One region of the Companilactobacillus heilongjiangensis genome, then DNA from elsewhere that is predicted to be linked to it. Evidence: predicted binding sites of a transcription regulator. Region 1 holds the regulator's gene; each other region holds the start of a gene.
What was found. The regulator Rex, encoded in region 1, represses fermentation and respiration genes when NADH is low (regulators of the CRP and FNR family bind a similar motif). The targets are predictions, from matches to a motif close to TTGTGAANTANTTCACAA.
Positions count from the first base shown of each region.

Region 2: tdcB (bifunctional threonine ammonia-lyase/L-serine ammonia-lyase TdcB) is a predicted target of Rex. The motif match lies at 1,407-1,424, and genes of this name have one in related genera.
Region 3: JP39_RS05150 (GntP family permease) is a predicted target of Rex. The motif match lies at 1,921-1,938, and genes of this name have one in related genera.
Region 4: ald (alanine dehydrogenase) is a predicted target of Rex. The motif match lies at 5,876-5,893, and genes of this name have one in related genera.

Region 1 is NZ_CP012559.1:576,721-584,591, reverse strand. It holds gene groL (chaperonin GroEL) at 1-1,102, opposite strand, end outside; gene groES (co-chaperone GroES) at 1,154-1,438, opposite strand; gene JP39_RS02590 (CPBP family intramembrane glutamic endopeptidase) at 1,581-2,207, shown strand; gene JP39_RS02585 (cation:dicarboxylate symporter family transporter) at 2,656-3,936, opposite strand; gene manA (mannose-6-phosphate isomerase, class I) at 4,451-5,419, opposite strand; gene JP39_RS02575 (redox-sensing transcriptional repressor Rex) at 5,440-6,090, opposite strand; gene JP39_RS02570 (ABC-F family ATP-binding cassette domain-containing protein) at 6,227-7,871, shown strand, end outside.
Region 2 is NZ_CP012559.1:2,272,815-2,280,685, reverse strand. It holds gene JP39_RS10190 (glycoside hydrolase family 1 protein) at 1-867, shown strand, start outside; gene tdcB (bifunctional threonine ammonia-lyase/L-serine ammonia-lyase TdcB) at 1,518-2,510, shown strand; gene JP39_RS10180 (C69 family dipeptidase) at 2,906-4,342, shown strand; gene sdaAB (L-serine ammonia-lyase, iron-sulfur-dependent subunit beta) at 4,751-5,422, shown strand; gene sdaAA (L-serine ammonia-lyase, iron-sulfur-dependent, subunit alpha) at 5,437-6,303, shown strand; gene JP39_RS10165 (C69 family dipeptidase) at 6,661-7,871, shown strand, end outside.
Region 3 is NZ_CP012559.1:1,114,880-1,122,750, reverse strand. It holds gene JP39_RS05155 (glycerate kinase family protein) at 1-585, opposite strand, end outside; gene JP39_RS05150 (GntP family permease) at 599-1,882, opposite strand; gene JP39_RS05145 (CdaR family transcriptional regulator) at 2,150-3,205, shown strand; gene JP39_RS05140 (alpha/beta hydrolase) at 3,531-4,256, shown strand; gene JP39_RS05135 (NupC/NupG family nucleoside CNT transporter) at 4,346-5,551, opposite strand; gene JP39_RS05130 (aldo/keto reductase) at 5,787-6,632, shown strand; gene JP39_RS05125 (APC family permease) at 6,727-7,871, opposite strand, start outside.
Region 4 is NZ_CP012559.1:400,217-408,087, reverse strand. It holds gene mfd (transcription-repair coupling factor) at 1-449, opposite strand, end outside; gene pth (aminoacyl-tRNA hydrolase) at 1,078-1,635, opposite strand; gene JP39_RS01730 (L-lactate dehydrogenase) at 2,223-3,206, shown strand; gene cbpA (cyclic di-AMP binding protein CbpA) at 3,323-3,985, shown strand; gene JP39_RS01720 (hypothetical protein) at 4,464-4,658, opposite strand; gene ald (alanine dehydrogenase) at 4,740-5,858, opposite strand; gene alr (alanine racemase) at 6,283-7,395, opposite strand; gene acpS (holo-ACP synthase) at 7,396-7,755, opposite strand.

The DNA of each region.
Region 1 (7,871 bases):
CTAGACGTTCTTGTAACTTCTCTTTGTCAAAGTCAGAAGTTGTTTCACCGATTTGTTTCTTGATTAGATCAACACGTTCCTTGATAGCATCCTTATCGCCAGAGCCTTCAACGATTGTTGTGTTGTCCTTTGTAACTGTAACCTTACCAGCTTGACCCAATTGATCCATTGTTGTGTCTTTTAGTTCAAGACCAAGGTCTGAAGTAATAACTGTACCACCAGTTAATGTAGCGATATCTTCAAGTTGAGCCTTACGACGGTCACCAAAGCCAGGAGCCTTAACAGCAACGACGTTGAATGTACCACGAATCTTGTTCAATACAAGTGTTGGTAATGCTTCACCGTCAATATCATCAGCGATGATCAATAGTGACTTACCTTGTTGAACAATCTTTTGTAGCAATGGCAAAACATCTTGGATATTTGAAATCTTCTTGTCAGTAATCAAGATATATGGATTGTCGAGGTCGGCTTCCATCTTGTCGTTATCAGTAACCATGTATTGTGAAATGTATCCACGGTCGAATTGCATACCTTCAACAACGTCTAAAGTTGTATCGATACCCTTTGATTCTTCAATTGTGATAACACCATCGTTACCAACTTTTTCCATGGCATCAGCGATCAATTTACCAGTTTCTTCACTAGCTGATGAAACTGAAGCTACTTGAGCAATATCATTCTTACCAGAAACCTTGTGTGAAATCTTGTGAAGTTCGTCAACAGCAGCGTTTGTTGCCTTTTCGATACCACTTCTGATACCAACAGGGTTAGCACCGGCAGTAACGTTCTTCATACCTTCTTTAACAATTGCTTGTGTCAAAACAGTAGCAGTAGTAGTACCGTCACCAGCAATATCATTTGTCTTTGAAGCAACTTCAGAAACAAGCTTTGCACCCATGTTTTCGAAGTGATCTTCTAGGTCAATACTCTTAGCGATTGTAACACCATCATTTGTAATTTCAGGTGCGCCATAACTCTTTTCAAGAACAACGTTTCTACCCTTAGGTCCGATTGTTGTCTTAACTGTATCAGCTAGTTTATTAACACCATCCAACATCTTTGAACGTGCATCTTCTGAAAATTTAATTTCTTTAGCCATTAATTTTCACACTCCATAATTTAAAATAAATTTTTCTTGTTTAAGTTTTAATTAGTCAACGATTGCCATGATATCTTTTTCATGAAGGATTAAATATTCACTGTCTTCATACTTAACTGTTGAGCCTGAGTACTTGTCAAAAAGAACCTTGTCACCCTTTTTAACGTTCATAGGTAATTTAGTACCATTATCAGCAACTAGTCCGTCACCTACGGCAACAACTTCGGCTGTTTGTGGCTTTTCCTTAGCGTTGTTTGCTAAAACAATGCCACCAACTGTCTTTTCTTCTTCTTTATCGACTGTTACAATGACTCTATCTCCAAGTGGTTTTAACAATTTAAATACCTCCAGTAATATTAATTCAATGTTTTTTGTATATCTTTTAGCACTCAACTATCTCTTGTGCTAATCACAAGTTTTATATTAACATTATATTGTGAAGTTGCAAGTATTTACCTTTAAAAATATGGGGGAAATTATGTCTTATCGAACAAATCAGTTTTTCACATTACTGGCTTATATCCTGTTGTTATCGTTAGGAACTATCCTGACAATGTTCTCTATCACAGGCTCAGCCTACTTTATCACCGTCACCATTGCATCATTGATTGTCACTGGTCTAATGATTTATTTAGTTAAACAAAGTGGTCCTTTAGAATTTGAGAAAAAAACTAATTTAAATCACGATTTGCAGTGGATAATTTTAGGAACTGTGGGCGCATTGGTAGTCCAATTCGGAATTGGCTTTGCGGATAAATTATTATTCCATGCCAGCACCGATTCACAAAATACGCTCAGTTTACTGTTGATGGTTAAAGAATATCCATACTATTTCATCTACGTGATGATAGCTGCACCAATTATGGAGGAAATCATCTTCAGACGTGTATTCTTCGCCAACTTGATCAAGCCTACTAACATTTACATTGCTGCTATTGTTTCAGCGTTCATGTTTGCGTTTATGCATCAGGATACTAGATTTTTGGTTTATGTCTTTATGGGATTGTGGTTCTCATATGTTTACTACAAGTCGGAAAATATTTATGTAAGTGCCGGCAGCCATATTATTATGAACGCTATTGTTTTAACGATTGGAATAATGTAGTTGTTTGCCGCCTCCGGTTTCGAGGGAGATGAAGTTGCCTGCTGTGGGACCGGTGCGAGCCAAAGTACGGTCTCGCACCTCGATTTTGAGCTCCGCAAAGTACGCGAATCTCAAAATACGTCCTGTGCTGTAAGGCCGGAAAACCACCGACCTAACACCACTGCCACTGCTGTTCACTCCCTCGAAACCTCCGGCTCGTGTATTTTAAAATTTTGGTATTGCTCTCCGTCGATATATATAAACTACGAAAAATACAAAAAAGATATCTGCAATTTTTAAAAAATTTGCGGATATCTTTTTTGTATCCTCATTTACCAATTCCAAACAAAATACTAATACTCAAAATTACACAATAAGCCAGCCTTCGGCGGCATAAAAAAACAGCCTGCCTTTTCGGCAAGCTGTTCTCTGTGTGTTTAAATTGTTTTTCGACTACATGGAGTGCTAATTAGTCCCCACGTGTGTATGACGCAACGTACTTCTTCCGTTTCTCATCATCGAACTCTTTTTCACTCTTAGCAATAATAACTGTAGCTAGTGAATTTCCGACAACGTTGACGGCTGTACGTCCCATATCTACGAGACGGTCGATACCTGCAATGAAGGTCAAACCTTGCATTGGTACACCAATTGTTGATACTGTGGCTAGGAGTACAACAAACGATGCTCCGGGCACTCCGGCCATCCCCTTTGATGTTAACATCAATACCACAACAAGGGTAATTTGTTGCCCAATGGATAGGTGAATATTATAGGCTTGAGCCAAGAATAAGGCAGCCAATGATTGATAAATTGCGGAACCATCAAGGTTAAATGTATATCCGGTTGGAATTACAAAGGAGACGATACCTTTTGATGATCCATAATCTTGCATTTTTTCCATCATCTTTGGCAAGGCTGCTTCAGAACTGGCGGTGGTAAAAGCAAGTGTAACTTCATTTTCAATAATTCTAAATAATTCATAAAATCTAACGTGGAATAAGTGACCGACAAGTGCCATGATAACGAATACGAAAAACGCCATTGTCGCATAAGCAATCAGTATGAATAATGCCAAGGGTTTTAACGAATTGAAACCCATTTCCCCAACGGTAACACCGATCAAAGCACAGACACCAATTGGAGCTAAACGCATAACCCAGTTAGTAACTTTAAACATTACGTTCGCAACTGCATTTAAAACATCGGTAATAATTTTACCTTGCTTACCGATTGAAGCTGTTCCAAGTCCAAAGAGAACTGAGAAGAAGATAATTGGCAACATATCACCTTTGCCCAAGGAAGCGAAGATGTTAGTTGGAATGATACTCATCAAAATTGACCAAATACCCGAATGTTTAGCCGTTTTGGCGGTCGCTGTATATTGGCTAATATCCGAACCTTTTAGACTATGAATATCAATATAGGTACCGGGGTGGGTAACATTAGCCACCACAATACCAATAATAATCGCTAAAGTAGTCATGATTTCAAAATAAATTAACGTCTTTAATCCAATTCGACCAAGTTTTTTAATATCACCCATATTGGCGATACCAACAGTCAAACAAGAAATAACAATTGGTAACACAATCATTTGAATCATCGAAATAAACATTGTCCCGATGTTCTGCATTACCTGTATAGCAACCTTATTCTGGTAAAATACCTGTCCTAAAACAATACCTAGGATCAAGCCAATAATAATTTGCCACCCTAGACTAACTCGAAAAAATCGTTGTCTTTGCAATTTTAAGTCCCCTTTTGAATTAACATATCTTTAATTATAGAAGATTTTTTAAGGAATGGGGAATTGATAGCGATTTCAAATTAAAATAAATTTCATTTTATTAGCTATGACGAACATTATTTGTATGTAGCGGTGATATTGTTCTATTTTTAATTGATTTTCGGATAAAAAAATACAGAATATACGGATTTATTTTTCCGTTATTCTGTATTTAGTGAATGATTTGTTGATTTTTTATTAGAATTGGTTAATTTTGATGCTGGTTATTTGATTGTATTATTAATAATATTACAATCGAAGAACAGCATTTTGTTTTGGATATTTTAGAGTGCATTAGCAATATATACCGGCAGCGGTATTTTAGACCTTTTTGCTGGGCATGCTGCGGCTCTAAAACGAGTTCCGCAGGCCAATTTCTTCCGCTTTGCCAACTTCCCAAATCATCCGCAAAGTACGCGGATAATTCGTGAAGTCATGCAAATGCTCGGAAATTCCCGGGCCTGCTCCACTCTCTCTAGGCTTCTCCTGATTCTGAAGCAATAATATCCAAATCTCCAGCTAGTGTCCAAGCATCTACTGTTGCGGGTACAATCAAGTGAACGCCTTTCTTCAAATCGTAATCCTTGCCATCAACGGTAATCTTACCTTCTCCACTAAGAATTGAGATCAATGTATATTTACCGATTTGGTGATGTAATTCAACTGGTTCTTTAATTTCCCAGTGATAAACTGAGAAGAATGGTGAAACTGGTGGTTGAACGAATGTTGTAAACTTATTCTTACCAACTTGTTTTGATTCAATGTTTAATTTTGGATCTTTATGAGGAACTGTAATTGTGTCTTCTGATTGTTTGATGTGAAGATCACGTTTCTTACCTGTAGACTTTTCAACACGGTCATAGTCATACAAACGATATGTTGTATCACTGCTTTGTTGTGTTTCGAGTGCCATGATACCTTTGTTCAAAGCATGAACGGTCCCACTTGGTACATAGTAGAAATCGCCTGTCTTAACTGGAACTTTTCTCAACAAGTGGTCCCAGTCGCCGGATTCGATCATTTGGTCGAGTTCAGCTTTATTCTTGGCATTGTGACCATAAATTAAGTATGAACCTGGCTCAGCATCGATGATGTACCAGCATTCTGTCTTGCCTAATTCGTGTTCGTGCTCGGCAGCGTATGCGTTGTCGGGGTGAACTTGGACTGAAAGACTTGCTTCGGCATCCAAAATCTTAGTTAGCAATGGGAAAACTTTTCCCTTGGGATTGCCAAATAATTCACTATGATTTTTCCAGAGGTCGTCAACATATTGTCCAGCAAACTCGCCGTTTTCAACTTCTGATCTACCATGTGGATGTCCTGAAATAGCCCAGCATTCACCGATAGAACCATCAGGAATGTTGTAACCAAACTTAGTTTCTAACTTTCTGCCACCCCAAATTTTTTCGTGGAAGACAGGTTTCAAAAATAATGGTTCACTCATAAAAAAATTCCCCCAAAAGTTTAGTTTGTTTCTTCTGTCAATGACTTGTCACGGTCTAGGAAGAAAATCAGTGTCTGCAATTCATTTGCCAAATCGACATAGTGAACACGGATACTGTTTGGTACGTTGATAATAACCGGTGTGAAGTTCAGAATCCCTCGAACTCCAGCATCTGCCAACAAGTCAGCAGTTGTTTGCGCAGCGTTTGAAGAAACTGTCAAAATACAAACATCGATCTGTTGTAAGTTAAGTTGTTCCTTTAATTCACTAATGTCATAAACGGGAACACCGCTCTTAACTGTACCGACAATTTCTTTATTTATATCAAAAGCTGCCGCAATTCGAACATTATTTGTTCGAGAAAAGTTATAATTTAGTAAGGCGTTACCTAAATTACCAACACCAACTAAGGCTACATTGGTCCGTTTATCTTGATTCAACAGCTTTTTAAAGAATGCTACTAAATCGTTTACATCGTAGCCGTATCCACGTTTCCCAAGTGCACCTAGATATGAGAAGTCACGTCTAATTGTAGCACTGTCAATCTTGACCCCTTCTGATAGTTCACCAGAGGAGATTTTTTTTGTGCCCTCGTCCTTGAGAAATTGGAAGTAACGATAATAAATTGGTAAACGCTTTATTGTTGCGTTTGGAACTGTTGTTTTTGTCATAATTTACCACCATATGTGTGTCATTTCACTAACATTCATAGTAAATAAAAATCACTAAAAACGCAATACGTTAAACCTATAAAGGCATAAATTATTAATTAATGATAAAATTGTGAATACATAAAGGAGTTATATTTTGATTTTATTACAAGCACAGAACATTACGAAAAATTTCGGTACGAAGAAACTTTTTTCCAATGTCAGTTTCGAGATACAAGACAACAGCCGCATTGGTTTGGTCGGTCGAAACGGGGTTGGAAAATCTACTTTACTGAAGATTATCTCTGACCAAGAGAGTTATAACAGTGGCAACATTGCCCTAAAAAAAGATACCAATATCGGTTATTTAGCCCAAGATTCTGGACTCGATAGCGACAATCAAATTTTTTTGGAAATGGAAAAAGTTTTTGATTATCTCAAAGCTCAAGAAAAAAAGATGCATGCTTTGGAAGAAAAACTAGCCAATCCAAATGTCGATGACTACGACGAAATTCTCAAGCAATACGATCAATTGCAAAATACCTTCCGTCAAGAGAATGGTTACGGCTATCAATCAGAAATCCGCAGTGTCCTCAAGGGATTTGGCTTTGACGAAGATGTTTGGGAACACAAGATTTCTACCCTTTCTGGTGGTGAGAGATCTCGGTTAGCCATGGCTAAAATGCTTTTGGAACATCACGACATCTTACTTTTGGATGAACCAACTAACCACTTGGATATCAATACTGTCGAGTGGTTGGAAAGTTACCTTAAAGGTTATCGTGGCGCCCTAGTTATCGTTTCCCATGACCAATACTTCCTTGATAAAGTGGCAACTGAAATTGTTGAAATCAATCAACATTCATCAACCCACTACTCTGGTAACTATACTTTCTACCTCGATGAAAAGAAGAAGAATCAAGCCGTTGCTTGGAAACATTACGAAGAACAACAGGCAGAAATCAAGAAAACTGAAGAGTATATCCAAAAGAATATCGTCCGTGCTTCCACAACTAAGATGGCTCAAAGTCGTCGTAAGAAGTTAGAACATATGGATGTTTTGGACCGTCCCGGCAGTGATCAAGGTTCCGTTCACTTCTCATTTGAAATCGACAAGGAAAGTGGTAATGACGTTCTTTTAGTTAAGGACGCAGCCATCGGTTATGACGACGAAATTATGTCCGAACCAATCAACCTTGACGTCAAAAAAGGTGAACGTGTCGGTATTATCGGGCCCAACGGTATCGGTAAATCAACCTTTCTCAAGTCAATCCTCGGCCGCATTCCGTTAATTAAAGGAACTAGTCAATTTGGTGCCAACGTTCAAGTCGGTTACTATGACCAGAATTTAAAGGGACTCGATCCAAAGAAAGACGTCCTGCACGAAATCTGGGACCGTTACCCACGCCTTGATGAACAAATCATCCGTAAGAAGTTGGGAGCCTTCCTCTTCAGTGGCGATGACGTTCTTAAGCCAGTTGCTGGATTATCCGGTGGTGAAAAAGCTCGTTTAACTTTGACAAAATTGTCGATGGAAAACAATAATTTCCTAGTAATGGATGAACCAACTAACCATTTGGATATCGACAGTAAGGAAGTCCTAGAAGATGCCTTGAAGAGCTTCCCTGGTACTGTCCTGTTCGTTTCTCATGACCGTTACCTATTGAATACACTTGCCAATAGAATCGTTGATATCGGCAGTGAGGGCAGTAAAATTTATCTTGGTGATTATGATTATTATCTTGAGAAAACTACCGTCCAACCAGTCGCTGAAGAAGAAGCTAAAACTTCTAACGTCAGTG
Region 2 (7,871 bases), 1.1 Mb from region 1:
ATGAAGGGCGACAAAACGGTTGATGAAATGTATCAAATCAGCCATCACGTTATGTTAGCGCACGCGGGTGTTGCCAATTATATTCATGAGAAAACTGACTGTTTAGTCGGTGGGATGTTGGCTTATACCGAAGTTTATCCAGCTTCACCTAATCCTAAAGATGTTTTATATGCACGTCAGATAAATGAATTTTTGAACCGCGACTTGTTGGATTCTTTCGTTTACGGACGTTATTCACATGAAGTTATGACATATGTTAAAAATCATAAGATTGAAATGGATTATCAGTTAAATGATGATGAAATTTTGATTCAAGTATCATCAGATTTTCTAGCGTTCAGTTATTATCGCAGTGAAACTATCAACTCTGCCAAGGTTCCAGATGGGACAGTGCCTAACCAATATTTGGATTATGGTGCGCAAGAAAATCCATTCTTGCAGACTTCAGAATTTGGTTGGCAGATTGATCCACTCGGATTCAGGGATGTTTTGACCAAAGTCTACAATGAATATTGCTTGCCAATGTTTCCAATTGAAAATGGTTTGGGAGTGCGTGAAGTTTACGATGGTAAAGAAATTCAAGACGACTATCGCATTAATTACATGCGTGACCATATTCAAGCGATGAAAGATGCTGTTTTGGAAGATGGCGTGGAAGTCTTGGGCTACTTGGGGTGGGGATTGATTGACATTCCTAGTTCAAGCGGCAATATGGATAAGCGTTACGGAACAGTCTATGTTAACCGGACTAATCATGATTTGAAAGATATGCAACGGGTACCTAAGAAAAGCTATTGGTGGCTGCAACGTGTCATCAAAACAAACGGTGCCAATTTAAACAATTTAGAAACTGTGGAAGCTCACTAAAAATGGGCTTCTTTTTTTGTTTTTGAAATATGCCGCCTCCGGTTGCCAGAAATGTAGATACCCGCTTGTGGGACCGGTGCGAGCCAAGGTCTCGCGCCTCGCTTTTGAGCCGAAGACCGCGTCTCAAAAGACGTCCGTGGTGTAATGGCTAAAGCCATAACGCCACTTTCACAGCGGTACTACATTTCTGGCAACCAGAGGCTAGTTTTTTTTGATAAATTCCATGTTTTAATCACATGTTAGTAAATTGATGTCAGAAGTTATTTTTGATATTTAGTTTAATTGTAAGTTATATATGTTTGAACTATAGAATCTGTTTTGGACTATTATGATTCTATTTATTATCAAATAATATATAACGGCTTTTTGGTCATTAATACGGAATAGTTAAGATTAGAATTTTCCATCAATAAATTAGGCGGAGGAGCGGTTGAATGCTCGCTTATCCCAAGTTGTAAAAGATGTAATTATTTTCATGAAAATTTAGTGTAGTAGTTTTCGGATACACGTGTCTAACCCCAGTAAACAGGCAAAAATAAATGTGATAAGAATCACAAAAATGTGTTGTTTTAGCTAAATGTAAGCGTTAACATGAAAATGGAATGAATTTGGAGGTGGATGTTTTGATGACTGTCGAAGATTTAAATGCAATGCCACGGTTTCAGAATCCGGTAACGATTCACGATATTAAAAAGGCTGCTCACTTGATTCATCAGGTTGGTCGGGTGACGCCGTTGATTCAGTCGATGTTCTTGAGTCGGGATGTGACTGGTGGGGAGGTCTATTTGAAACTTGAGAATATGCAGCTGACTGGTTCTTTTAAGTTTCGCGGTGCCTTTAATAAAATTAACCATTTGAGTGAATCAGAAAAAGAACGCGGTGTTATCACTGCTTCGGCAGGAAATCATGCTCAAGGTGTTGCTTTGACGTCTAAATTGTTGGGCATCAAGTCAATTGTTGTTATGCCGCATGGAGCTCCATTGGCTAAGCAACAAGCTACGGCTGGCTATGGTGCGCAAGTAGTTTTGCATGGCGATACGTTTGATGAAGCACACCAATTTATGGAAGAAGAGGCCGCTGACAAAGGTTATACGATTGTTGATCCATACGATGATGTGGATGTGATTGCTGGACAGGGTTCGATTGGTTTGGAAATTTTGAATCAATTGGAAGATGTCGACACGGTTATTGTGCCAGTTGGCGGTGGCGGTCTGATTTCGGGAATTGCGACGGCTATCAAGACTATTAATCCACAGATTCACTTGATTGGTGTGCAGTCGGAAAATGTTCACGGAATGACAGCCTCATATCGGGCTAATGAGATTACGACATTTGGCGTTGATAAAACTTTGGCTGATGGAACTGCGGTGGCAACGCCGGGACAAATAACTTTTCCAATTACTAAGCATTTAGTGGATGAGATGGTTTTGGTCAGTGAAGAAGAAATTGCTACAGCGATGAAAGACTTGTTGCAACGGGCAAAAGTTGTGGCTGAAGGAGCTGGCGCTTTGCCAACCGCTGCTTTGGAAGCACACAAAATTGATCCTTGTTGGTTGGAAAATAAGCGGGTGGTAGCTTTAGTTTCCGGTGGTAATGTCGACCTCGAACGTGTTGCTACGAATATTGATCATTTTGTCGGATAGGGTTGTCCTTGAAATAGGGGAACGAGTATCATAAACGATATAAAGGCGCATGGTACTGGTTGGTAATTTATTGCAAATATTGCATTGCTTAAATAATTTGAATGTTAATACATTTGTATACTTTTACATTCAATTAATAGTAATCAATTAGTCGGAAGAGCTGGGAAATATTTGTGTGCCGTGGTAGTGGTATAAGTACGGGAAATTCTCCCGTACTTATACCACCGGGCGTGTTTGGAGACTTGACGAACTGTGTCAAGTCTTCAAACCGAGGTCCGAGACCGCTCTTTGGCTCGGGCCGTTCCGCACAGCTTGAGAATATTTCCCAGCTCTGTAGACGGCATATTTAACTGGCACCACACGTATATAAAGAAATTTTTAATTGGGGGATAAAAATGACAGAACTCGATCGTTTTGAAGCATCAGCTTGTACATCAATTATGGTAGGTAAGAAAGCTTCTATGGATGGAGCAACTTACATTTCCAGAAATGAAGACCGTATGTTGGCAATTGAACCTAAGCGTATCATCGTTCAACCAGCTGTTTCTGGACGTCATGAGACATATGTTTCACCATACAACAATATGACAGCACCTTATCCAGAAAGTGGTTACCGTTATACCGCTACTCCAAGCACGAACCAAAAGACTGCTGGTCCTAACGAAGAAGACGGTTTTAATGAGAAAAATGTTGGTATGAGTGCAACTGAGAGTGTTTATGCTAATGAAAAAGTTTTGGCTTTCGATCCATACGTTAAAGATGGTTTGGCTGAAGATTCACTAGCAACTTTAGTATTGCCATACATCAATTCAGCTCGTGATGGTGTTAAATATCTTGGTGATTTAGTTGCCAAATATGGTTCCGCTGAAGGTAATGGTTTGCAATTCAACGATAAAGATGAAGTTTGGTATATGGAAGTTGTTACCGGACATCAATGGGTTGCTGTAAGAATTCCTGACGACAGTTATGCCGTTGCTGCTAACCAAGTAGCCATCCAAGATATCGACTTTAACGACCCAGAAAACTACATGTGGGCTGACGGAATTCAAGATTTCGTTTCTGACAATGACTTAAATCCAGACTTTGACCGTTGGGATTTCCGCCACATCTTCGGAACAGATACTGAACAAGACCACCATTACAACACACCACGTGTCTGGTTTGCACAACGTTATTTGAACCCATCAATCCAACAAGAACCAGAATCACCAGAACTTCCTTTCATCAGAAAAGCCGAAAAGAAGATTGCTGTTGAAGACATCCAATATATTTTGAAATCACATTATAATGAAACAAAATACGATCCAATGGGCAGCGGCAGTGACCATGACAAGAGAACATATCGTGCCATTTCACTTTCCAGAACAGCCAATTCTCACATTCTACAAATGAGAGATTCAGACAAAAATGGAGCAGCCGGCGTTGAATGGACAGGTTTTGGAATTCCAAGTTTCTGCCCACACGTACCATTCTTCACTAATGCCAATGACATTGACGAATCATACAGTTATACACCAGATAAATTAGATTTGAAGAGTGCATACTGGATGTATGAAGCCTTAGCAATGGTAGTAGAATCACATTATGCAGAATTCGTGGAACCAAACTTAGATTATCAAAAAGAGTTATCATCATGGGCCAGAAGAAAGATTGCGGCAGTTGATAAAAAAGCAGTCACAATGAGCGGTTCAGAATTAACAGATTATCTAACAGAACAAAATAAAGAAATAGTTAAACATTATAACGACGCAACAAAAGCCCACTTAGCAGATTTAGTAACAAAAGGGACAGAGTTGTCGAAGTTAACATTTAAGATGGATCCAAATTTGTAGAGAGTGGAGCAGGCCCGGGAATCCCCGAGCATTTGCATGACTTCACGAATTATCCGCGCACCTTGCGGATGATTTGGGAAGTTAGGCAAAGCGGAAGGGATTGGCCTGCGGAACTCGTTTTAGAGCCACTGCCTACACAGCAAAGGTCTAAAATACAACAGCCGATATAAATATCTTTTATAAGTAATCCATCAATAAAAAAAACGACAAATATCCCCAAAATCCCCAATAACCAAAATGGAGACAAAAGATATTTGTCGTTCTTTATATCTGAATAAAGCTGAATAACTGAATTAAAAATTGTAAACTAAAACTGAATATATTATTTAATAATCAGTAGTCGAGTACCTATCCGGAAACGGCATACTTCACGAAACTTCCACCCTAATAAATACAGAGGTAATAACCATGAAAGATATACGTTTTAAAAGTGTTTTTGACATTATTGGACCCGTAATGGTTGGACCCAGCAGTTCTCATACCGCCGGAGCAGCCAGAATTGGGAAAGTAGTCCACGATATTTTCGGTGAAAAGCCAGATAAGATTACGATTGATTTGTATGAATCATTTGCCAAAACTTATCGTGGTCACGGAACAGACGTCGCCATTGTTGGTGGTTTGTTAGGCATGGAACCTGATGATGAACATCTAGCTGATTCCTTGAAAATAGCTTACGAACAAGGCATTAAAGTGGCTTTCGTTCCCAAGAGTGACAAAGTTGACCATCCAAATACCGCCAAAATCAATCTAGTTAAAGGTGACCACGAGTTGTCTGTAACTGGTATTTCAATTGGTGGTGGGAATATTCAAATTTCTGAAATCAATGGATTCAAGATGTCTTTGAGCCTTGGTACACCAACTTATATCACCGTTCACCAAGATGTCGCCGGAATGATTGCCAAAGTTACTGATGTCTTTTCAAATTTCAAAATCAATATTGGTACCATGACCGTTACTCGTGCTTCCAAAGGTGAGAAAGCCATCATGATTATTGAAGTGGACGAACGCCGTGACAAGCCAGAGATTCTGGAAAAATTACGAGCTTTGCCAAATGTCGATAATGCAACGTATTTTGAATAATAGGGGATTACAAGATGTTTTATACAATTAAAGAATTAGTTGAAAAAAGTGCCGATTACGATTCAGTTGCTGACTTGATGATCCAAACTGAGATGGAAAATACTGATCGTAGCAAGGAATTTATCCGTTCGCAGATGGAACGTAATTTGGAAGTTATGGAAAAATCTATCAAGCAAGGTATCGCTGGAGTTAAATCAGTTACTGGTTTGACTGGTGGGGATGCTAAGTTGATGGATGCTTATATTAAAAAAGGCGATTTCTTGAGTGGAGAACCAATTTTGGAAGCTGTTCGTAACGCCGTAGCGGTCAATGAAGTTAATGCCAAAATGGGTTTGATTTGTGCCACACCAACTGCCGGTAGTGCTGGAGTTTTAGCCGGAGTACTAGTTGCCACAAGAGATAGACTACATTTAACACGTGATCAACAAGTTGACTTTCTCTTCACAGCTGGGGCTTTTGGACTAGTAATTGCGAATAATTCATCAATTGCCGGTGCCGAAGGTGGTTGCCAAGCAGAGGTCGGTTCGGCCGCCGCAATGGCATCTGCAGCTTTGGTATGTGCTAAAGGTGGAACAGCTCAACAAGCGGCTGAAGCAATTTCTATCACTTTGCAAAATATGATGGGACTAGTCTGTGATCCAGTGGCTGGTTTAGTTGAAGTGCCATGTGTTAAACGTAATGCATTGGGCTCTTCACAAGCAATGATTTCAGCCGACATGGCTCTAGCCGGAATTAAGAGTGTCATTCCAGTTGACGAAGTGGTTGAAGCAATGCACAAAGTTGGTCAACAAATGCCATCAATCTTTAAAGAAACAGCCGAAGGTGGCTTAGCAACAACACCGACTGCTTTGAGACTGAAAAAAGAAATTTTTGGAGATTAGATAGTTCCGCCGGAGATTGCGAAAAATTTAAGTCTGCTATGGGACCGGCTCGAGCCAAAGTGCGGTCTCGACCCTCGATTTTGAGCCGAAAATCGTGTCTCAAAACTCGTCCTGTGGAGTAAGGACTAAAGTCCTAACACCACTACCACAGCCGACTTAATTTTTCACAACCTCCAGCTAGTGTATTTGTTTCTTCGAAGTGGTTTTGAATTATTAATAAATAAGTAATTAAAATGGCAATGCTAATTCAATATTATTGGATATGACATTGTCTTTGTTTTAAAAGTTAGTTTTTAAAGTAAATAAATTAGGAGGAATTAAAGGCTGTAATTACGTTTTTTCAACCTTAAAAAAATTATGAGACAACAGACGCACATGGCTTGTACCTCAATTATGGTAGGTAAAAAGGCCGCAATGGATGGCGTTAACTATATTGCACGTAACGAAGATAACTTTGTAGCTAACTGGCCCAAGAGGTTTTTCGTGCAACCAGCAGTTTCTGGACGTCATGAAACTTATACATCACCATACAATAAATTAAGTGTCGAACTGCCTGAAACTGGTTATCGCTATACTTCTTCACCAGATGCTAATCAAGACGAGGGGTGGTACGAAGAAGACGGTATCAATGAGAAAAACGTTGGTATGAGTGCAACTGAAAGTGTTACCGCCAATGAAAAAGTTTTGGCATATGATCCATTGATTGAGAACGGTGTGGCTGAAGATTCAATCACAACCTTAGTTTTGCCATACATCAATTCCGCTCGTGAAGGCGTGAAGTATCTTGGTGATTTGATTGCCAAATACGGTTCAACTGAAAGTAACGGCGTGGAATTTTTCGATGAAGATGAAATTTGGTATATGGAATTGGCTACAGGTCACCACTGGGTTGCCATAAGAATCCCTGACGACTGTTATGTAGTAGCTGCCAATCAAATTGGAATCGAAGACATCGATTTCAATGATCCAGAAAATTACATGTGGTCCGATGGAATTCAAGAATTTGTCAGCGAACACGACTTGAATCCAGATTTAAACGGCTGGAATTTCAGACACATCTTTGGCACAAGCACCAAACAAGACCGCCACTACAACACACCGAGAGTTTGGTATGGTCAAAAAGTCTTGAACCCTTCAATTGAGCAAGATCCCGAGTCAGACGATTTGCCATTCTTGAGAAAGCCTGAGAAGAAGATCTCCGTTGAAGACATTCAATATATTTTGGCATCACACTACAATGAGACCAAATTTGACCCAATCGGCAGTGGTTCTGAAGAAGATAAGAAACGTTACCGTGCCATTTCCTTATCAAGAACAGCCAATTCCCATATTCTACAATTACGCGATTCCAAGAAAGTAGCTGCCAATGCCATCGAATGGAAAGCATTAGGCATTCCCAGCTTCACACCATACGTGCCATTTTTCACCAATGCGGATGATATAGATGAATCATATAGCTACGTGCCCGAGAAATTAGATTTAAAGAGCGCATATTGGTTATATGAATCATTGTCAATGATCGTTGAAAGTCATTACAGCGAGTTTGCTACGGCTAATTTAGACTATCA
Region 3 (7,871 bases), 540 kb from region 1:
TGTCACATCAGAGGCAATAATAACTTTAACATCAGCTAATTCGGGCATCATTTCAGAAACGTCAATATGGTCAAGTTTTTCTAACATTGCTCCACCATACTGCAATTCTTCACCCTTATCATCCAACAAGTGTGCGCCCAAAGCTTGAGCCATACCAGCTCCACCATCATTTGTAGCGGAACCACCAATACCAATAATGATTGTTTTGGCACCATTTTGAATAGCGGATTTAATCAACTCACCCGTTCCAAAAGTAGTCGTAATGTAAGGGTTTTGGGTAAACTGATTGATAAATTGAATCCCACTTGCTTCAGCCATTTCAATCACAGCAACTTTACCATCATTGATCATGCCATAGTGAGCTTCAGTCTTATTTCCTAGCGGATTAACAACCTCGGCAGTCATAATCTGCCCTTGTTTGGCATCAACTAGTGATTGGACCGTTCCTTCACCACCGTCAGCCATTGGTATATTAACGTATTCGGCATCAGGATAAACTCTTTCAAAACCTTTTCGTAATGATTGAGCAACTTCTTTAGCCGTCAAAGAATTCTTATATGAATCTGGAGCTAAAACAATTTTCATTTATAGTCCACCTCTAGAACAGATTTCCATACATCAATGTTGCAACAATTGTCATTGAAAGTCCAACTAGCATTTCCCAGAAAACGACGCTCATTCTCTCTTTGAAATGCATATTAACAGCTTTGGCAGTCACGTGGAAATAGTTACCATGTGGCAATTGATCGATTACAGTCGCTCCGGTATGAACCATCGCTGCTGCACCCGTACCAGAAATTCCGAATGACATGATTGACTTACTGAATGAATTAGAAGCCAGGATGACACCAGTTGAAGTTGAAGCTGTAGCTGCTGCCATCAAGATTCCGGCAATTGGGGCTAAGAATGTTCCCGAAATACCTGAAGTCTGAACGATTTCAACAACTTTTTGAGGCAAGTTAGATACTGAAACTAATCCAGCAATCGCACCCGCACCAATTAAGATTAAAACTACATCTGTCATACGAGCTAAACCTTTTTGCATATACTGCAAGAATTTTTTACTCTGACCCATGGCAATTGTTCCGATCAATCCGGCAATTGGCAAGATATACATTGCATCCAAGTTGAATGATGCCAAGGCTTTAACCCCTAAGATATCGCCAACTGGTGTAATAAGTAGTAGCACAACGGCAACTAAAGGTGTCACAATGGCCGCTTTTAAACTTGGTAAATCTTTTTGATCCTTTGTTTCAAACTTTTCAGTCTCCGGAACAAATTCACCACGGTTCTTAATCAAACTTGCTAAAACTACTGTCACGATTAAACCAACAACTGCGGGAACAAAATCAGCAATCATTACTTGTGACAAATCAACGTTAAAACCTTTAGCAGCCGCAATCGTATTTGGGTTTGGTGAAATAATATTTCCAGCCTTACCACCACCAGATAATGCGACCAATAGTGAAAGTTTACTATAATGCATCTTTTGACCGACTTCCAAAGCAATCGGAGCAACGATTAAAACAGCGACGGGAATAAAAATACCTACACCTGTCAAAACCATTGTCGAAAGAGCTAACGCTAAAATAGCTAGTCGATCACTGAAACGGTTAACAATGTTGGAAGCAATTACGTTAGCCGCTCCAGACTCCATCATTACCCCGGCCAAAACACCAGCGGCAATAACACGGATAATAGTTCCCATAACCCCAGAACTACCCTTAACAATTGTGTCCGTTGTCTGAGCTAATGAAAGTCCTCCAACTAAACAACCGACAATAGCACCAAAAATCAAAGCATAAACAGGATTAACTCGAAATAGAATCAAGCCAATCGCTAATAGCAACCCCAATAAAGCTGCCCACCAAGCAATAACCATACTTACAAATACACCCTTCCTCAATATATCTTGTAGCATTGTTAAATTTTTAACAATTAATTAACGAGTGTATAATACAGTGATAAACAATCAAAATCAATGTACAACTGCACAAATGTTGTTGTAATAATAGTTAAATAATAAAAATATTCCTTGATAAATCAGTGTTTTAAAATATAAAAATATTGTAAAATATTTATATGCACAAGTTTTTCGATAAACGTTTTCATGAAACTTTGAATAATAATGAACAAGGAAGACCACAAAATGAAATTAGACCCGCAGCTGGCACAATCAATTGTCGACAAAATGATGGGAAGCATTCCCTACAATATAAATATGATGAATGAGAAAGGCTATATTATCGCAAGTGGCGACAAAAACCGTATCAATACCCTGCATATTGGGGCGATTGATACGATTCAGAGTGGTAAAACTAAACCAATGGTTGAGTCATTCGGTAAATTTGGTCAGCCTGGTGTTAATATTCCGGTTGAATTTAACGGCGAAACAATTGGGGTTATCGGTATCACTGGTGACCCAAAGAAAGTGACTCCCCTTGCCTCACTATTGAAGATTTCAACTGAGCTGCTGATTTCACAAATTCACAACACTAAAGTGGAGGGCCAACGACAAGAAAGTTTAAATCACTTCCTATATCAGTGGTCCAACGCTGACAATTTGATAAATAATGAGGAATTAAAATTACGGGCACAAACATTAAAAATCGATCTAACGATTCCACGTTATGCCATTATTGTTGAAACGAAAAATCTCTCTCAATTACAACTCAATCCGACCGACTTCACTTTTAGCAAGACTCCAGAGCAACAGTTGATTATTACTAAGAACGAGTCTGATTTATTACGCTATTTGAAGTTTTGCCAAGAGAATCATCTCAAGATTGGTATCAGTGAACGTTCCACTGACTTAAAAGCTTCCATAAAACAAGCTCAAGATACTATCAAAGTAAGTAAAGAATTAGGTCTAACTGATACATATTATTTCAACCAAATCAGTTTTCTTAATCATGTACTAGAAAGTAATTTACATTCAAGACGTGCTTTAAGTATCTTCAAGAGTTTTCTAAAGACAAAGGCCGGCTTAGAACTGTTAGAAACATTGGATTGTTACTTTAAGCATAACGGTAACGTAACGGAGACTTCTAACGCATTGAAAGTCCATCGAAATACTACCAATTATCGTTTAAATAATATTTCTGAATATTTTGGCTTGAGCTTGCATGATCTACCTGATACATTGCAACTTTATGTTAATTATTTGTATTTTAAAAAGTATTTATATGAGCATGAACAGGAGTAATAGGGCTTTTCTGATTGATGGTCTATTTTTGATGATTATCAATTACAGATTTAAAATTGAATCCGTATTCACGTTATCTAATGCAACCGAAAATATGTTAGTTGGAAGAGCTGAGAGTATTCATCCGCAGCGAAAGTGGTGTAATGGCTTTAGCCATTACACCACCGGACGTGTTGGAGACTTTCCGTTTTTTGGAAAGGCTTCAACCGAGGTCCGAGACCGCACTGTGGCTCGGACCGTGCCGCGCAGCAGATGAATACTCTCAGCTCTGGAAACAGCTCCAAGTTATCGGCTAACAAATATACTAATATTGCGAGGTTTTTCCATGACTTTAATGAATCTTAGTTATCGTACTAATTATTTACATACTTACTTCAAAACAACTGTTGTAGTACCTGATACTAACGAAAGCAACTACACGGCTGTCTGGCTTTTACATGGCTACACTGGTGACGATTCCGCTTGGATCAGACACGTTAATGTTGAGAAATTAGCTCGAGACCACAATTGGGTCATCATTATGCCTGAAGGTCGCAACGCTTTTTACTCTGATTCTAATTTCATCCCTTACTACTCCTACTTTGTCGATGAATTCATCCCTAAAATGCAGAGCCTCTTACCCATCTCTAAAGAACGTGACCACAATTTTATCGTCGGTTCGAGTATGGGCGGTTATGGTGCTCTCAAAATTGCCTTCTTAAATGATGATAAATTCAGTAAAGTTGCTGCTCTGTCGCCTATTACTGATATTGAACATTTCCGTGACAATCCTAAAGGTCCGATGGCCAAAGAAACTTTCAATAGTATTTTTGATAGTCCAGATAAAATTGCCCACAATCAGCTAATTAATATTTATAATAGTCGTCAACCTAAACAACAAATTTTGACGCTGTGTGGTGATGCCGATTTTATGCATGAAGATAATATTATGTTCAAAAACTTCTTATCAATTCACGCCAAAGGTCATTACACATGGATGCCTGTATCAGGTGATCATTCTTGGAAAACTTGGGGCGACAATATCGAAAAAGTCTTTAATTGGCTAAATTAGAAAAAAATAGAGACTGTTATCCAAAACCGGATCACAGTCTCTATTTGATTTAATGCTCGAAAACTAAACAAGTTTTGTCACACTTTTTTTTACCAAACGAATAGTCCAACAAATGCTGCTGACAATAATGAAACTAGAATACCTGACAACAACATGTAACCAACATTTTTCGAAATAATATCGTTCTTTTCCTTATTAACAATACCTTTGAAACAACCAATAATCATACCTAACGTTGAGAAGTTAGCAAAGGATGTAATGAAGACTGTTAAAACAGCCTTAAAGTGCGGATCAAATTCCTTAATAATACCAGTAACTTTACCCATGACAACAAATTCATTGGTAACTAACTTAGTACCCATGTACTGAGCCATTTGGAACGAATCATGACTACTCAAGCCGAGCAACCAAGCAAATGGATACATGATGATACCTAAAATATGCTCCAAAGTTAACCATGGATTAACTAGTTGAAGAATTTTATCAATTAAGGCAGCTAACGCAACGAAAGCAATAACATTAGCAGCAATGATCAAAATTAAACGACCGGCGCCTAAAATTGAATCGCCTAAGAATGAGAAGAAAGGCTCTTTTTTGCCACCTTCACCTTGACCGCTCAATTTGGCAATCGTATCTTCTTCTGGTGTAACGGTAACGGGATTTAACAAACTCGTTACGATAATTGCATTGATAATATTAATCGGAATAGCAGTCAGGATAAATCGCCCTGGCATCATTTGAATATATGAACCAATAATTGACGCTGTGACACAACTCATGGACATCATTGCTAATGTAACGTTACGTTGTGACTTGATTTGCTTCAACTGTAAACTTGAAACAGCCAATGCTTCAGTATTACCTAAGAACATCATTTCAACCGCAAAGAATGATTCAAACTTTGGTTGACCAGTGATAAATGACAAACCTTTACCAATCCATTTGATGATAAATGGCAAAATTCCAATATAAGTCAAAATATCAAATAATGGCACGATCAATAAAATTGGTAAGAGTGCACTGGTAACAAAGTCCATACTCTTAACGTGCACCCAACTTGGCAAGGCAAATTCGATTCCGACATAAGCCACTTGAACTAACCAGTTGAAACCATCGGCAGCACCTGAAACAATTGCACGGCAGATATCAAAACTCGTCAAAAACCAAGCTAGGAATAAATTCAAAACTACCATGATAGCGATGGATTTCCAATGGATATTCGACTTATCCTTTGAGAAAAGGAAACCAATAGCTAGAAAAACGATAACACCTATTACGTTAACTACTAAGTACATACTCATATATACTTAACCCCTTTTTTTATTTGAAGATCCGTATTGTTAAATTTTTCACTTCTTTTTAATATTACATGGGGATAAACTTTTTGTAAATATTTTTTTACAATAGAAATCAACTAAATAAGGCATTATTTCAAATATTTATAAATCAGCTATATAATAGTATTGATAACGATTACAGAATTATTATTTACTAAACTAAAATCGGTTCTTTTGAAAGCGAGGTATTCGTTTGAAATCAATTACATTTAACCACCAAAATACATCTGCTATTGGCATCGGAACTTGGCACATTGGTGAAGGAAATAACATGATGACAGAATCTGAAATGGCGGCCATGCGTTACGGTCTTGACCATGGCATCAATGTTATCGACACTGCCGAAATGTATGGTGAAGGAAAATCTGAAACTTTAATAGGAAATGTTTTAAAAGATTATCATCGAAATGACATTCAATTAATTTCAAAATTCTATCCCTATCACGCAACGCCAAAATTAATTGAAGAAAGTCTAAAAGCTAGTCTCAAACGACTTCAAACTGATTATTTGGACTTATATCTACTACACTGGCGAGGCAAAACTCCCCTTTCCGAAACAGTTATCGGTCTTGAAAGAATGGTCAAGGCTGGACTAATTAGAAATTGGGGTGTTTCAAACTTTGACCGCAGTGACCTTGAGGAACTATTCAGTGTTCCCGATGGCGAAAATTGTCGCATCAACGAGGATCTCTATAATATTGGCAGTCGTGGAATTGAATATTCCGTTTTACCATGGCAAAAGAAAAATCACGTTTCATTTATTGGATATTCTCCATTTGGTTCCGACGGCGGTGAATTCTTGAAGATTAAACCAGTTCTAACAGAAATGGCTCAACAAAAAGGTGTTAGCGTTCATCAATTATTGTTAGCTTGGGTCTTGAGAAATCATGATCTGCTCAGTATTCCAAAGACTAGTTCTGTTGAACATATGCAGAGCAATCTGGAAGCAATTGATATTAGTTTTACTAAGGACGAGCTGGAACTATTGGATAAATATTATCCCGCACCTAAAAATGAAGGTCGGCTTGAAATGATTTAAACAATCACAAAAAAACTCGTAACAAGGAATGCACTTTTGCAAACCTTTGTTACGAGTTTTTTTTATCTACATTTTTCTAATGAGATGTTCAATATTAATCTATAAAATTCTTGCGAGATAAAAAGTAGAATGGTACTGCTACTAGTAAGGCTCCGAAGCCCCAAATTAGATTTGAAATGCTCGTTTGTGCCAATAGCCATAACGATACCGTAATGGCTAAAACGGGAATGAACCATCCAAATGGGATTTTGAAACCTGACTTGCGATTCTTCATTGTTTTTCTAAAAACCAACACAGCCAAACAACTAGGAATATATTGAGCAAATCTGGAAACAGCACTGATTTGTACCAGCGTATTAAAACTTCCTGACACGGCTACCAACAAGCCTAATAATGCGGAAATAATAATAGCATTGTGTGGAACTCCAAAACGATTCTTGTGTGTTAAAAACTGTGGCATCATACCGTATTCTGCCATTGCTACACCGAATCTGGGTGTAATAAAGGATGTCGAGAATCCAACTCCTCCAATTGACATCAGTGTACCAGCTGCCACCAAATACTTTCCGAAACTGCCAACCATTGTGCCAAACGCATCTTGAATCGGTGTTGTACTAACAGCCAGTGACTTTCCCAATACTCCGATACAAACTGTTTGCACGAGTATGTAAAAAGCTGCAACAGCCAAAATCACAATAATTAAAACTCGTGGTAAATCTTTCTTCGGATTCTTCATTTCTCCGGCGGCAACAACTGAACTTTCAATCCCTGTAAAGACAAAGAACATTGTCATCGCGGCCTTTGCAAAAGAACCCTTGCTAGCAACTGAAGCTGGGATCATTGGTGTAAAATTACCACCTTTGATGAACCAAATTCCTATCGCAATAAAAAATACTAGTGGTAATAATTTTGATACCGTAACGGCGTTATTCAAAATTGCTGCAACTTTGATACCAAACAAGTTCACGGTCATTAACGTCAAAGCCATAATTGTAACGATAATATCTTTATCAAGTGGATTATTTAATTCTGGAAAAACACCGGCAACCGCTGTAGCAAAGCCAACATAGAGCGTACCTTCAGCAATGATTCGAATCGTCCAGGTGACGAAACCAACTTCATAGCCGACAAAGTTTCCAAAAGCGGCTTTCGCATAAACATATGCCCCACCTGTTTCATCAAAAAGACTGGAATCTTCAGCGAAACATAATCCAATCGTTAGCACCAGCACGGCATCGA
Region 4 (7,871 bases), 180 kb from region 1:
AGATCTTCAAGGTCATATTCTTCATTTACTTTAATATCTAATTGTGCAGCCTTGAACAATTCCTTAGCTGACAACTCATATTCCATCCCGGCAATCGAAGTTACCAAGATACCAGCCTCATCACTAGCCAAGAAACTCAATGAATCAAGTCGTTGACTCAATTCGTCTGGTGAACTAGTGGCCAATTCAGTGGAAATAGATTCCTCAACTGGGAAAATATGCACCACATCACTGTCTAACAAATTTAAATCATCATAAACCTTGTTAGCGTGAAAGTTGGTGTTTTCCACAATCAGAACTTTTTTACCCTTTTGTTTCAAAGTTTCCAATGCAAAAAGGGAAATCGTTGATCCCGTCAAACCAGTCAATAAATTTTTCGTATCTGGCTTAACTTGATTAATAAATTCCCCAAGGTTGAGCTTATTCGTAATGAAATTTATTAAATCCAATTTTTGCCCCCTTGCGTATTTAAAAAGATTATTTAAGTATGCCGTTTCCAGAGCTGAGAGTATTCATCTGCTGTGCGGTACGGTCCGAGCCAAAGTACGGTCTCGGACTTCGGTTGAAGCCTTACCACAGACCGGTAGCCCGGTGGTGTAAGAGCTAAAGCTCTAACGCCACTTTCGCTGCATATGAATACTCTCAGCTCTTCCAACTTATTTATTTTTTTATAATTAAACGATGACTGTCTATTGCCTAAATAGATATATTAGAATCGTAACGTCAACGTCATCTTTCAAATTTTAGTATTTAATTAATGATCTGTGTTTATTGATAATCCGTTATAAATATTTCATCGTCTAGATAACTTGAACATAAATACAATTGAATCCTTTTACATTCAACCACTACCGATTAACTAGTCGGAAGAGCTGGGAAATATTTGTGTGCCGTGGAAGTGATATAAGTACGGGAGAAATCTCCCGTACTTATATCACCGGACGAGTTTGGAGCCTTGACGAACTATGTCAAGGCTTCAAAACCGAGGTTCGAGACCGCACTTCGGCTCGGACCGTTCCGCACAGCTTGAGAATATTTCCCAGCTCTTCCGACGGAATATTTAACCTACACCACTCATTAATTATACTTATTCATTAATTGATCAATAGATGTGCCACTGACCCAATCTTTAACCATTGTAGCTGCTTGATCAATACCGGCCAAAGCAACAGGTTCCTCATCTTTAGAAAATGGTGTCAAAACCCAATTAACAACCGATTGTTTAGCTGGATGTTGTATACCAATTTTGATACGGCTGAAGTCTTTCGTACCTACAGCAGAGATTATACTCTTAATACCATTGTGACCACCAGCAGAACCCTTTGTCCGTAGTCTAACTTTACCGATTGGCATGTCTAAATCATCGTGAATAACCATCAATTCATCAGGTTGAATCTGATAATAACCCATCAAGAAATTAACAGCACGTCCTGATTCGTTCATAAAAGTTAAAGGTTTAACAAGAAAAACAGTCTCGCCATCAACTTTGAATTTACAGTATTCAGCCTCAAAGTCTTTTTTCATTTGTGTTTGGCCGTATTCATCCATCAATTTATCGATGGTCATAAAGCCCATATTATGCTTTGTACGATCGTATTTTTTACCTGGATTTCCTAGGCCAACAATTAGTTTCATATTTAATACCTCATTTCGAACCTATATTATATCATGTTAGTTTCATATGAGCTTGGAGTTTATATTGAAATATTCCTTTTAATAAGGAAAAAAGTTAACAGCTATATTAAATCTTCATCTTCAAACTTTTAAAAATCAATCATAAATATTTCACCGATATTTTCATTAAGAAATTACATTAAATAAATCATAATAACAACCACCACAGACCTTTACATACTGTCTAATTTCCAATCCTTCAAAACCCAAAATAAAATTTATACATCGCCCACTTAAATACATTAGCCTCCGGTTGAGATGGATGGAACCCGCAGTGAAAGTGGTGTTAGGCCGGCGATTTTCCGGTCTTACAGCACAGGACGTATTTTGAAACTTGCGAACTGTGCAAGGTTCAAAATCGAGGGTCGAGACCGCACTTTGGCTCGAGCCGGTCCACACAGCAGGTTCCATCCATCTCAACCGGAGGCGGCACCCAACCATAATTTCACTAATTTTTCACTTTTTTCACAATCAACTTGTTAATTACCCTTAATTATTTGTATAATGAACCACGGAACATATTATTTTCGAAGGGATGATATTTTATAATGACAACTCCAACAAATGAAAAGAATCACCAAAAAGTACTTCTAGTTGGTGACGGTGCTGTAGGTTCAACTTTCGCCTACGCAATGACACTTCAAGGTATTGCACAAGAACTAGTTATCTGTGATATCGCAAAAGACAAGATTAAGGGTGACGCAATGGACCTTGCTGATGCACTTCCATTCTCATTCCCTAAGAACATTCACGCTGGTGAATATTCAGATGCTAAAGATGCTGATATCGTTGTTATCACTGCTGGTGCTCCACAAAAACCAGGTGAAACAAGACTTGACCTTGTTAACAAGAACTTGAACATCTTGAAGACAATCGTTGACCCAATCGTTGAATCAGGATTCAATGGTATTTTCTTGGTTGCTGCTAACCCAGTTGATATCTTGACATACGCTACATGGAAACTTTCAGGCTTCCCTAAGGAACGTGTAATTGGTTCAGGTACATCACTTGACTCAGCTAGACTACAAAAATTCGTTGGTGAAGAATTAGACATCGACCCTCGTGCAGTTAACGGATACATCATGGGTGAACATGGTGACTCAGAATTTGCTGCATGGTCACACTTGTCAATCGGTGGAGTAACAATGGCTGAATGGATGGAACAACACCCAGAAGTTACTAAAGATACTCTTGACGCAATCTACAAGAAGGTTGTTAACGCTGCTTACGACATTATCAATACTAAGGGTGCTACATTCTACGGTATTGGTACTGCTCTTGCAAGAATCTGCAAGGCTTTGCTAAACGACGAAAACACTGTTCTTCCATTATCAAATATGATGACTGGTCAATATGGCGTTTCAGACATTTATATCGGTTCACCTGCTATTATCAACCGTAAAGGTCTAAAACAAATCATCGAAGTACCATTGAATGATGAAGAATCAGCACAAATGAAGAAATCAGCTGCAGAACTTGAAAAAATTCTTAAAGATGGTTTCGAAGCTACAGGTATCAAGGGTCGTCAATAATCCAAAATATCACGCTTCAAAAAAGCCGAAACAAATGAATAATTTGTTTCAGCTTTTTTTTTGTTCGGAATTACTGTATTATTAATTCAATTATACTTGATTGGATGTGAATATATATGTTAGTGAAATCACTTGTACTGAAAAAGGACAAGCTTACTACAGTTAAAGAAACTGTAACACTCGAGGAAGCATTAAAGGTCCTCGAAGATTCTGGCTATCGTTGTGTACCAATTCTTGACGAGAGCGGACAAATATTTAGGGGTAACATCTATAAGATGCACATCTACCGTCACAAATCACGTGGTGGCGACATGAGTTTACCAGTAACAACTTTGATGAAGAATGCGACAAAGACGATCAGCGTTGACTCACCTTTCTTCAAAGTATTTTTCAACATCAAGGATTTGCCATATATCGCTGTTCTTGATGAAGCAAATCTTTTCTACGGTATCTTGACTCACTCAAGACTCTTGAGCATGTTGTCAGACGCTTGGAACCTCGACATTAGTAGCTACGTACTAACTGTTAGTTCTTCCGGCGACCGTGGAGATCTAGAAAAAATGTCAAAGATTTTCGCAAAGTATGTTTCAGTTGCCGCATGTATGACCTTGGACGCTAAATCAAATGAAGTTGTCCGTAGAACATTGTTCACATTGCCATCAGGAACAGATATTGATACATTAAAAGAAATCATCAAACGTTTGGAAAAGAAGAGTTTCATCGTTTCTGAAATTGATGATTTGAAGTCAGGAAAGATTCTCGACAAGAATACATTGTAGTTCGTTCTAAATGTTTCTAAAAACAAAACCAGTTCTAAAACAAAACCTAAAAAACCAATACCGACGCAGCCGGTATTGGTTTTTTTAATGTCTTTAAGTATGCCACTTCCGCCTCCGGGTTACGGTGATAGAGTTCGCTGTGCGACCGGTGCGAGCCTTGGTCTTACGACCTAACACCACCTGCACTGCTGAACTCTATCACCGTAAATAATTTATCAGCTTACATATCTTGAGTAAATTTGATTTAATAACTCAGAACTAATAAATACACATGCAATCACAAATACATTCAATTAGTCGGAAGGGATGAGAATATTCACCCGCTATGGGTGTGGCGTTATGGCTTTAGCCATTACACCACCGGACGAGTTTGGAGACTTACCGATTTATGGTAAGGCTTCAAACCGAGATTCGAGACCGCACTTTGGCTCGAATCGTTCCGCATAGCAGGTGCAATATTTTCATCCCTGGAGACGGCCTACCTCTTAAAGCTAACCCCAGACCGACGATTAAACTCATCTTCAAACGGATATTGACGGAAATACTCTAATTGATACTTTTCCATCAGCTTCTTTTGAAGATCATTTACATAAGGTCGATTCGAATCTGGTCTATCTTGATATTTTTTATACTCAACTTTTTTCATAAATAATTGCCACTGTTTTTTCATCATGACAAACACTTCTTTCTTCGTGCATTAATTCTCACACAAAGAATACTACCTTGAATAATCAACTGACAACTATCTGGATTGCTAAATTTCTACTGCTTTAACAACGTCATCTATATTCGTATATGGCATCTTCAAGCTGTCCGCCACAGCCTTTTCTGTCAGATGACCTTGATATGTGTTGATACCTGTTTTAATCGTTTTATTATTAATGGCTATATCTAATCCTCCAGCAATCATGGCCGCATATGGCATTGTTGCACCGGATAATGCTTCTGTTGCTGTTTTTGGTACAGCCCCAGGTATATTTGCCACTGTGTAGTGAACGACGTCATGAACGATATATGTTGGGTTGTCGTGGGTCGTTGCTTTTACACTTGTCTCAAATAATCCACCTTGGTCAATTGGAATATCAACCACAACTGAACCAGGTTCCATCGAGGCAATCATTTCTTCTGTAACTAATTTTGGCGTCGCGGCACCAGGAATCAACACGGCACCGACTACTAAATCGGACTCTTTGACAGTTTTAGCAATATTTTGAGAATTAGACATCAGAGTTTGAATCTTACCGTCAAAGATATCTTCAATCTCAGCTAGTCTTTGGGCATTAATATCTAACAAGGTTACTTCAGCACCCATACCAATGGCTATTTTGGCAGCATTTACACCAACGGTACCACCACCGATAATTGTAACTTTACCTTTTCTAACTCCGGGTACACCACTCAATAACAAACCTTTACCTTGATGTGGTTCTTCTAAGAAGTGAGCTCCAACTTGAACAGCCATTCGACCGGCAATTTGACTCATTGGATATAGCAATGGCAAGCCTCCATTAGGTCCAACCATAGTCTCATAAGCAATTCCAGTTGTATTACTCTTCAAAAGTGCTTTGGTTAAAGTTTCGTTGGCAGCTAAATGTAAATATGTATAAATTATTTGGCCGTCTTTAAAATATTTATATTCTGAAGCAATTGGTTCCTTAACTTTGATGATCATCTCTGAATTCCAAACATCATCGACATCACTAATCTTGGCACCGGCATCTAAATATTGCTGGTTAGTATAGCCTGAACCTATCCCCGCATCCGTTTCAACGACAACCTGATGTCCAGCATTAACTAAAATAGCCACGCCATCTGGTGTTGAACCAACACGTTCTTCCTGATTTTTTAGTTCCTTTGGTATACCAACTCTCATAAAAAGTCCTCCTTGCTTTGTGAATGTTTTATCAAAGTAATATGTTATAGCATATCATGTATCCGTTTTCTTCTCAAACAATATCCTAGTCCTTAGCGTTTCAGAGACGTCAAAAAGAGAGTCTGCATCTCAATTGATCACAGACTCTCTTTTGTTTTATTTAATATAGATTACTAATTATTTAAATATCTAGAAAGGTTAATTCAAATTTTATCCATTCAAAAAATAAATCAGTTGGAAGAGCTGAGAGTATTTATCCGCAGCGAAAGTGGCGTTATTGCTTTAGCAATTACACCACCGGACGTGTTGGAGACTTTCCGGTTTTTGGAAAGGCTTCAACCGAGGTTCGAGACCGCCTTTTGGCTCGAACCGTGCCGCGCAGCAGATGAATACTCTCAGCTCTGGAAACGGCATATCAATCAACCTAGTTTTTATAAACTCTTGGTAAACGTTCGCTCAATGCACAAAGGATTTCATAATTGATTGTGCCTGAATATTGGGCAGCATCGGTAGCGGTAATTTCTTCATCGCCATCCTTACCCAAAATTGTGACCTTAGTTCCCACAGGCAATTCTCCTGGCAAACGAACCATAAATTGATCCATACAAATACGTCCAACATTTTGACAACGTTGCCCATTGATCAAAACATCTGAGCCTTGCATTCTTCTCAACCAACCATCAGCATAGCCAATCGGAACGGTTCCAATCCACTCGTCCTTGTCACTTGTATATGTAGCACCGTAACCGATACTATCTCCAGCCTTAACTTTCTTAACGAAAACTAATTCAGAGTACAAGCTCAACGCTGGCTCTAATGTGTAAGGCAATTCGGGAATATCAGTCTGTGATGGATTCAAGCCATACAAAGCGATACCATATCTGACCATATTGATTGCCAAATCTTGGTGCCAAAGTGCAGTGGCCGAATTAGCACAGTGAACGTAAGTAAATTTAGTTGGTAAATCACTCGACATTTCTTTGAAAGTCTTAACTTGTTTTTCAAAGTATTTTTCATCAGGATTATCAGCCGTTGCAAAATGTGTGAACAATCCTTCAGGAATAAATGCTTGTTTATGATCATTCAAATAGTTGCAAGCTTCGATCAAGTCGGCTTTTTCTTGAAAACCAATTCGACCCATACCACTATCAATTCCTAGGTGAACCTTCAAATTGGTTGTTCTTAACTCAACAGCAATCTTCAACCAGTCCAAACTACCCACAGTTAGTGAAATATTGGCACGTGCAGCGACTTTAGCGTATTCGACAGGAACTATACCTAAAACAAGAATCGGTGCGTCTACGCCGTTATTACGAATTTCTAAAGCTTCATCCAAAGTAGCAACACATAAACCACTTGCTCCGAATTCAATTTCTGCCTTGGCAACACGAACTAAACCGTGACCATAAGCGTTGGCTTTAACAACCGCAAAGACTTTAGTGCCTTCTGGAACAGCTGCCAGTTCATTTTGGAGATTTTGGTGTAATTTCTTCAAGTCTACTTCAACATAGGCTGGACGATGGATTGATGGTAACATTTAATCTTCCTCCTCTAGAATAACTTCAGTTATTACTAGTTCATCTGTATCCGAGATTGAAACGTGAATATTGCCTTTAAAAATATCAGTATTAATGTATGGCTGACCCGACTCATGATTCAGAACACTCAAATCATGAAAGCCAATGCCACGCAAGCCAGTTCCCATAGCTTTTGTGAAAGCCTCTTTAACTGAAAATCTAGCCGTTAAATAAGCCATTTTCGATTTTTCAGTATTCATAGAATTAAAAACTTCAATTTCATCAGCATTCAAAATCTTTTCCAAGAATCTTGGATGACGACCATAAATTTTACGCACACGGTCGATTTCTGCAATATCGATACCCAAACCTTTGATCATATGTTTTTCTCCATTTTATAAGATTCATAAAAGTTAATACATAAAGTATACCCATTTTTTGGTTTGCCGTCTCCAGAGATGAGTTTATTCACCTGCTATGCGGACCGGCCCGAGCC